DNA from 2 places in the Undibacterium sp. Xuan67W genome. Region 1 is predicted to be linked to the other one. Evidence: predicted binding sites of a transcription regulator. Region 1 holds the regulator's gene; the other holds the start of a gene.

The links. Region 1 encodes NrdR, which represses ribonucleotide reductase genes. Its sites were predicted from a motif close to CACNANATNTNGTG; they were not measured.
Region 2: ACO0LE_RS13350 (ribonucleoside-diphosphate reductase subunit alpha) is a predicted target of NrdR. The motif match lies at 2,190-2,203, and genes of this name have one in related genera.

What each region holds. Positions count from the first base shown of each region.
Region 1 covers NZ_JBMPPN010000015.1:5,174-9,575, reverse strand. The annotation lists gene ACO0LE_RS13745 (SDR family NAD(P)-dependent oxidoreductase) at 1-21, opposite strand, end outside; ZMP/ZTP riboswitch at 496-632, shown strand; gene glyA (serine hydroxymethyltransferase) at 746-1,996, shown strand; gene nrdR (transcriptional regulator NrdR) at 2,291-2,761, shown strand; gene ACO0LE_RS13730 (type IV pilin protein) at 2,791-3,261, opposite strand; gene ACO0LE_RS13725 (pilus assembly protein) at 3,263-4,402, opposite strand, start outside.
Region 2 covers NZ_JBMPPN010000014.1:31,088-35,489, reverse strand. The annotation lists gene ACO0LE_RS13360 (sigma 54-interacting transcriptional regulator) at 1-1,444, shown strand, start outside; gene ampD (1,6-anhydro-N-acetylmuramyl-L-alanine amidase AmpD) at 1,431-2,075, shown strand; gene ACO0LE_RS13350 (ribonucleoside-diphosphate reductase subunit alpha) at 2,455-4,402, shown strand, end outside.

The sequences.
Region 1 (4,402 bases):
ACCTGTAATTAAGACAATCATGATTACCTCTTATCGTTATTGAAATGCATACGCCGTGCTTTTAACCGAGATTATCCATCTGGATTTACCTTAATGAACGTTGATGACGGATACACTTTTCGAGGCAGCCTTAACCTGAATAAAGTGATAAGGACTAGCCATGAGCCAATAATAAGGTTCAAAAAGTGGCCCAAATGACCAAAAATGCACCGTCAGCACTTAAATAACAGCTTTAGTGCGCCTGATAGAAAATCTTGGTATAACTGTAGCCGTTATTCTATGCGGTTTTATGACATCCGTCTGAAGCGACTGGCGCCATTCGTTGCGCTTCATCAGACTCGGTATCGGATAGAGAGGGATGTCAGAACGACTCCCCCACCAGCCACAGAATCAATTTTCTTAATGTAATCCACGTCTTAATCTACTTTTTAATCCATTTATATCGCAGGCTATTCTTGCTCAATCAGAAGGCTTGACGTAAAATTTGCAAACCATTTCGTCTCACGTGACTGGCGAAAACGTCTTAATCTTGCTATGAATTGCAATAGAACATTCTGGCAGCGACTAACGACGAAGATGGAGATCCATCGGGAAGCGTGAGATTTCAATAGCCGTGCGCCTGGGTAGCCTGGATGGTAAGAACGATCAAGGCTGCTCGCTCTATTTGTCTATGCGCTTTATCTGGCTCGGGCACCTGATCCACTACATTCACTGATTCACCTTCTATCTCAACAGGAAGCTTGTCATGTTCGCAAAAAATCATACTCTCGCCAATATTGATCCCGATTTGTACGCTGTGATCCAACAAGAAAATCACCGCCAACAAGAACACATCGAACTCATCGCCTCAGAAAACTACACCTCGCCAGCAGTCATGGAAGCGCAAGGCTCACAACTGACCAACAAATACGCCGAAGGCTACCCCGGCAAACGCTACTATGGCGGCTGCGAACACGTAGACGTCGTTGAGCAACTTGCGATTGATCGCCTGAAAGAATTATTCGGTGCCAACTTCGCAAACGTACAGCCAAACTCAGGGTCACAAGCGAATCAGGGCGTATTCTTTGCGCTGCTGAATCCAGGCGATACCATCATGGGCATGAGCCTGGCCGAGGGCGGTCACCTGACACATGGTATGCCCTTGAACATGTCGGGCAAGTGGTTCAATGTGGTTTCTTATGGCTTGAACGCGCAGGAAGACATTGATTACGACGCCATGGAAAAACTCGCACGAGAAACCAAACCAAAACTGATTATCGCCGGCGCATCGGCATTCGCATTGCGCATTGATTTCGAACGCTTCAGCAAAATCGCCAAAGAAATCGGCGCTTACTTCATGGTCGATATGGCGCATTACGCCGGCCTGATCGCCGCTGGCGTCTACCCTAACCCGGTACCGTTTGCCGACGTCGTCACATCAACAACCCACAAGAGTCTGCGCGGCCCACGCGGCGGCATCATCTTGTCGAACGATGAAGCGATTGCAAAAAAAATCAACTCCGCAATTTTCCCTGGCCTCCAGGGCGGCCCGCTGATGCACGTCATCGCAGGTAAAGCCGTCGCGTTCAAAGAAGCACTGACACCGGAATTCAAAGCCTATCAAGAGCAGGTCGTAAAAAACGCAGCCGCACTGGCGAACACGCTGACCGAACGCGGTTTGCGCATCGTTTCTGGCCGCACAGAATCTCACGTGATGCTGGTGGATCTGCGCCCTAAAGGCCTGACAGGAAAAGAAGCCGAAGCTATTCTCGGCTCCGCCCACATGACCTGCAACAAAAACGGCATTCCTAACGATCCACAAAAACCAATGATCACCTCTGGCATCCGTCTCGGCAGCCCCGCCTTCACCACACGTGGCTTCAAAGAAGCAGAAGCCATCAAAGTCGGTCATCTGATCGCAGACGTGCTAGACAATCCGAACGATGCAGCAACCATCGAACGCGTCAAAGTCGAAGTCAAAAAACTGACTGACGCCTTCCCTGTCTATGCAGCATAAAACCCCAGCTTGCTAATAAAATGCCACTCAATTCGAGTGGCATTTTTTATACATCAGTCGCTTTAGATAGTCTGGATTGAAGCGTGAAAATAAAATGGGGTAATTCAGGTCGTCAATACACGACAAATCAACGCATCATCAGCGATTAACACGAGCAAATAGCAACATACTCCCACCATGTATTTATGAACCACGCAATACTTTGGTGCGTGAGAAGTCATTTTATGTAATATTGCAGGGGAGTATATAAAATGTATCGCATCTACTGCGACATCATCGATTGGAATAAACATCATGAAATGCCCCTACTGTCACAACGATGACACGCAAGTCATCGACACCCGCGTGCCCGAGGACGGCAACACTATCCGCCGCCGCCGCCGCTGCGCCAATTGCGATAAACGCTTCACCACCTATGAACGTATCGAACTCATCATGCCATCCATCGTCAAAAAAAATGGCAGCAGAACAGAATTTGAACCCGCAAAATTACGCGCCAGCCTGATGTTAGCCCTGCGCAAGCGCCCGGTATCGGCAGAAGCAGTCGACACCGCAATCCAACGCATAGAAGAAAAATTATTATCCAGCGGCGAACGTGAAGTCATCTCTGGCTACATAGGAGAGCTCGTCATGAGAGAACTCAAACGTCTGGACAAAATCGCCTATATCCGCTTTGCCTCTGTGTATAAGAGCTTTGAGGATGTGTCTGAGTTTGCTGAGGCGATTCAGGAGATTGCCAAAGAAAAAAAGCTGAAACCCGATTGAGTTTCAGCTTTTTAAGCATGTCACTAAATTTATCTGGCCCAACAATCTGCTGAAGTTTGCGGTGCAACCAAGTTTGCGTTAGTTTGCTGACCGATGTTATTTAAAATATATGATCCACATTTATCACCAGCCATTGCTTTTCCTGCCACTGGGACTGCCTGTATCGTATAACCAGCAGCGGTAGGTGAACCAGCTACGAACGAAATTGTGTACTGACTAGGATTCGCAGCTTTGGGTGATGATAACCAAGGCAGAACCACTGCAGTACCCGCTAAATTTTGGTCATAACGATTGTTCTCGGTAAAATATCGCTCCAAAAATTGCGCATTCTCCAGCAATACGCCCCTAACCTCTGCACGCCTACTTTTACGAACGTTTTCGAGATAACTTGATACCGCGATTGCGGTGAGTATCGCCATAATCACAGCGACAATCATCATTTCAATCAATGTAAAACCATTCATCTTGGTCTTCTGAAACATATCTGAGCTCGCTTTCATATCAATCTTTACCAAGAATTTGGCGCCATAATCTTAAGGAGGGAATCTGTTGCGCACCGCCCAAATTACCTCCGGTGCCAACTGGTGTGCCACCAGTTAAATTTCCTTTCGTGTCGGTTTGGTAGGAGATAACACCTCCTTTTTTTCTTAATATAGTATTGCCGAATGTCAATGGACCCGCAACACCGCTAGCCGTGACGTCGCTTGCATCGATAACATTATCATGATTAGTATCAAATGCTTTAAATGGAGTAGCACCGCCAGTAACGGCATCTATCACCAAGTTGACCGATGTTCCATCAGTAATACAAGGATCAGTAGAGCCACCAGGAATAATTGTGGTGTAGGCGACCGCGGTATAGACTACCTCAGGATCAATCACCACTCGCTCTCCCGCTGCAAGATTAATATACCAACCTCTCTTTGTCGCCCAATTCACTGAATTATTACTCAACAGCGTCAGACCAGTACCGGCCGGACTAAAGGTTTGTTGTACCAAACTGGACAGACTTCCAATCGTAGTTGGTGTGACATTAGGAATGCCACTATTGTCCCAAACTCCGTAGATAGATTGAATATCTACAATTGATGGATCGGTACTCTCAAATAATTTACCAGTGCCAAAAGTAACGATTAATCCACCTAATGGATGCAGATATAAATCGGGCTGCACAGTAATAGGTTGAGCCTTACCCGACATTACCGCCTGATATAATCGTGATCCAGAGAAAGCTACCGATGCTCCAGATGGCGTAAAGTCGAATTTCCACAAATTGCCTTGCAAATCTCCTGCATAAGCAGCAGAAATAGTGGAATTACTGTCGATAACCAAGCGCGGTGTAGCCAAACCATTCGGTAAAGCCGCACTTCCGACACCCGTATCTACTTTAGTAATTGCGCCAGTACTCAAATTCACGATAAACAGCATCGCTCTTTTCGAATTACTCTCATAACCATTACCAAACACAGCGACCCAATCACCATTGGGAGCTCGTCCAACTTGCGGACTGCCAATCGTATAACCCAGTTCTGGATCATCTGATGAATTAACTTCCCACAAAACATCGGTACTACTAAAATTAGCCGACGTAGTAATGTCCAAGGCATAAATACCACGTCCGCCAGCACCTGTAGAGCCGAC
Region 2 (4,402 bases), on a different contig from region 1:
TAGTGCCGAGACCCTGGAGGTTGCGCGCCAGTATCTGAGTAAAACGACGTATTCGCTGGTTCTGACTGATATGCGCCTACCGGATGGTTCCGGGATGGAGCTGGTGCATGAAGTCGGCCTGCAATATAAAAACACGCCGATTGCGGTGATCACGGCATTTGGCAGTGCGGACAATGCGGTTGTAGCACTGAAAGCTGGTGCATTTGATTACGTGTCCAAGCCGGTTGCACTGGATCAGCTACGCAAACTGGTGCGCTCGGCATTGCAGACCAGTGAAGTACAAAGCAAGCAAAACGTCGAGACTGCACAGGTAGAAAAAATCACGGCATCTTCACTGATCGGACAGTCTGAGGGAATCCGCCATGTGCGTGCCCAGATCAGCCGCTTAGCCCGCAGTATGGCGCCCGTGATCATTACCGGCGAATCGGGAAGTGGCAAAGAACTGGCTGCCCGCGAAATCCATTTGAATAGTGCCCGCTCCGAAAAGGCTTTTATTGCGGTCAACTGCGGAGCCATTCCCGAGGCATTGATGGAAGCCGAATTTTTTGGTTATCGCAAAGGTGCTTTTACTGGTGCCAATGATGATCGCGATGGATTTTTTCAGGCGGCCAGCGGTGGCACGCTGATGCTGGACGAAGTCGCCGATCTGCCTCTGGCGATGCAGGTCAAGTTGCTGAGGGCAATCCAGGAGCGCCGGGTACGCAAGGTCGGCGCTACGACGGAAGAGCCAGTTGATGTTCGCATCATCAGTGCAACGCATCAGAATTTGGCGAATTGCGTGACCGCAGGGAAATTTCGTCAGGATTTGTACTATCGTCTGAATGTGATTGAGTTGCATTTGCCGCCATTGCGCGAACGCCTGACGGATATAGGCGAATTGTCCGAAGGGATTTTACAGCGGCTGACTGCATCCGCTCATACGAACCCCGATCGTTGTGCGACCTTGTTATCCGATAGTGCGCGTCAGGCACTTGCCGAATATGATTTTCCTGGGAATGTCCGCGAATTGGAAAACATCCTGGAGCGTGCGCTAGCCTTCGCCAACGACGGCTGTATCGAAGTCAGTGATCTGGCTTTACGTCCTTCGGCGAAGCCGCTAAGTAGCTCTGTCTCCGGGGCGAGTCTAGTGAGTACGGCATTGCCGGCGACCGTGGTAAGTTTGGATTCTGGTGATGCCTCGTTAGAAAAAGTGTTGTTACAGGACGCAGTCAGCGCCAGTCCGGTGACAACACTGCCGGGTGTTCATGCTGATATATCGATTTTTACTGAGCCGGAATTACCTTGTTCTTTGCCCGATTATCTGGAGCGTATTGAGAAAGAGGTGATACGCCGTGCCTTGGTCAAGACCAGGAATAACCGTACCCAAGCGGCTGAGCTCTTGGGGGTCAGTTTCCGGCAACTGCGCTACCAGATACAAAAACTGAAGATTCATGAGCCGGAATAAACCCGTTCTGCATCCTGCACAACCGGCATGGATGATCGATGCCGGTGGGCGTTGTCCTCAAGCTGAACAAAAGCCGTCGCCGAATTGTGATCATCGTCCCGACGGCGCTGAAATCTCACTATTGGTCATTCACAACATTAGCCTGCCAGCGGGTCAGTTCGGCGGTAGCGCCATTACTGATTTGTTTTTGAATCAGCTCGACGTCATGGCACATCCCAGTTTTACCTCGTTACAGGGCGTCCGGGTCTCTACCCATTTTTTGATACGGCGCGATGGCCAGGTGCTGCAATTCGTTCCTGTCAACTTGCGTGCCTGGCATGCTGGAGTCTCATCGTTTCAGGGGCAGTCAGCGTGTAATAATTTTTCAGTCGGGATTGAGTTGGAGGGGAGTGATCATCAGGCATTCGAGGAGGCGCAATATCTGTCACTGCAGAAATTGACTTTGGCCTTGATACAAGCCTGTCCGATACGACATATCGTCGGCCATCAGGATATTGCTCCTGGCCGCAAGACCGACCCCGGGCCATTTTTTAATTGGAAACAATATAAAAAATTGCTTGTTCATGCTGTTCAGCATGAATCCATGTTAGTACCCACTCATGCGCTGCCTAGCTTTCCTTTAATGCTTTGACTTTGTCAATCTGCAAAGCCAGCCGCAACAATAAAAAATATTCTCTTTTTAACAAAAAAAGCGATTGCGTATCTGCCAGCGCGGCACTAGAATTAGTGCAAATCAAATCTTGCGCACTACATATAGTGGTTTGATTCCAGTTTGTGGCCATTCTCTGTAATGAAGTTTTACTCTGTTTTAATGAGATAAATGATTTAAAAAACAGAGACTTGGCTAAGGTTTTAGATCTGAACTATGCAGTGTGCAACACCAGAAATCACGTAAAAGATCGATGATTGAATCAATGTCTCAATCAATGAGTACATCAAGGATTGCGTCATTCATATCATCGTTAAAGTTAATCAATTAAGTCTCAACCAATGCTGACCCCGGAGGCCAAATGCACTCTTCTCTAGAAATATCAACACCAAGTACCGCTGATCTGTCCGCTTTACAGTCGTCATCAGTCCACCATGCGCCAGCGACGCAAACGCCTGCCTATGGTGAGTACCGTATCATCCGTCGTAATGGTGCTGTAGTTGGGTTTGAGCCTTCCAAAATTGCTATTGCTGTGACTAAAGCCTTTTTGGCCGTTAACGGTGGCCAGGGTGCAGCATCGGCACGTATCCGCGAGCTCGTCGAGCAGTTAACCGCCAGTGTTGTGTCTGCTCTGGTGCGCAGACAGCCAACCGGCGGCACGTTTCATATAGAAGATATTCAGGATCAGGTTGAACTGGCATTGATGCGTTCTGGTGAACATGATGTTGCCCGTGCCTATGTCTTGTATCGTGCTAAGCGTCAGGAAGAACGTCGCCTTCAGTTAGAGTCACAACAATCCTCCAAAACAGATATCGCCGCACCGCAAATTCACGTCGTTGTTGACGGACAGCGCGTCGCACTCGACATCGCACAAGTACGTAAGCTGATCACAGCTGCCTGCGTCGGTCTGGACAAGCTGGCTGATCCGGAAGCGATTTTGTCCGAAACCCTGAAAAATCTGTACGACGGCGTACCGGTGGAAGAACTGCATAAATCAGCAATCCTGGCTGCGCGTGCGCTAATGGAAAAAGAGCCTGCATACAGCCAGGTGACGGCACGTCTCTTATTACATACAGTCCGTAAAGAAGTGTTCGGTAAAGAAGTTGCTCAGCAAGATGCGGCAGCCGAGTATGTGGATTACTTCCCTAAATTTATCAAAAAAGGTATTGAAGCTGATTTGCTGGATGCCAAGCTTGGTCAGTTTGATCTGAAAAAACTTGCCGATGCGCTGGTTGCCGATCGTGATCTGCAATTTGGCTATATTGGTTTGCAAACTTTGTATGATCGCTACTTCCTGCATGTGCGCGGCACCCGTATTGAAATGCCACAAGCATTCTACATGCGCGTTGCGATGGGTTTGGCGATCAGCGAAATCGATCGTGAAGCCCGTGCGATTGAGTTCTACAATCTCCTGTCCAGCTTTGATTTCATGAGCTCGACGCCGACTTTGTTTAACTCCGGCACACAGCGTTCACAGTTATCCTCATGCTATCTGACTACGGTAGCCGATGATCTCGATGGTATTTACGAAGCGATCAAAGAAAATGCCTTGCTGGCGAAATACGCCGGTGGCCTCGGTAATGACTGGACGCCAGTGCGTTCTCTTGGTGCGCACATCAAAGGTACGAATGGTAAATCACAGGGTGTAGTGCCGTTCCTGAAAGTCGTCAACGACACAGCCGTCGCGGTCAATCAAGGTGGCAAACGTAAAGGTGCTGTCTGCGCTTATCTCGAAACCTGGCACATGGATATCGAAGAGTTCCTCGACCTGCGTAAAAACACGGGTGATGATCGCCGCCGTACACATGACATGAATACCGCTAACTGGATTCCTGATCTGTTCATGAAGCGTGTCATGGAAAAAGGCGACTGGACTCTATTCTCCCCATCCGACGTACCTGATCTGCATGACAAATTCGGTAAAGCCTTCGAAACTGCTTACACCGCGTATGAAGCCAAAGCAGCCAGCGGCGAACTCGAACTGTCGAAAAAAATCCCGGCACTCGACTTGTGGCGCAAGATGTTGTCCATGTTGTTTGAAACAGGCCATCCTTGGATTACCTTCAAAGACCCATGCAACATCCGCTCACCGCAACAGCATGTTGGCGTAGTTCACTCGTCGAATCTGTGTACGGAAATTACCTTGAACACCAACGATAGTGAGATCGCGGTGTGCAATCTGGGTTCGGTCAACATGCCTGCACACATGAAAGATGGCAAGCTGGATCACATCAAGTTACAAAAAACTATCAGCACAGCGATGCGTATGCTGGATAACGTGATCGACATCAACTATTATGCAGTCAAGA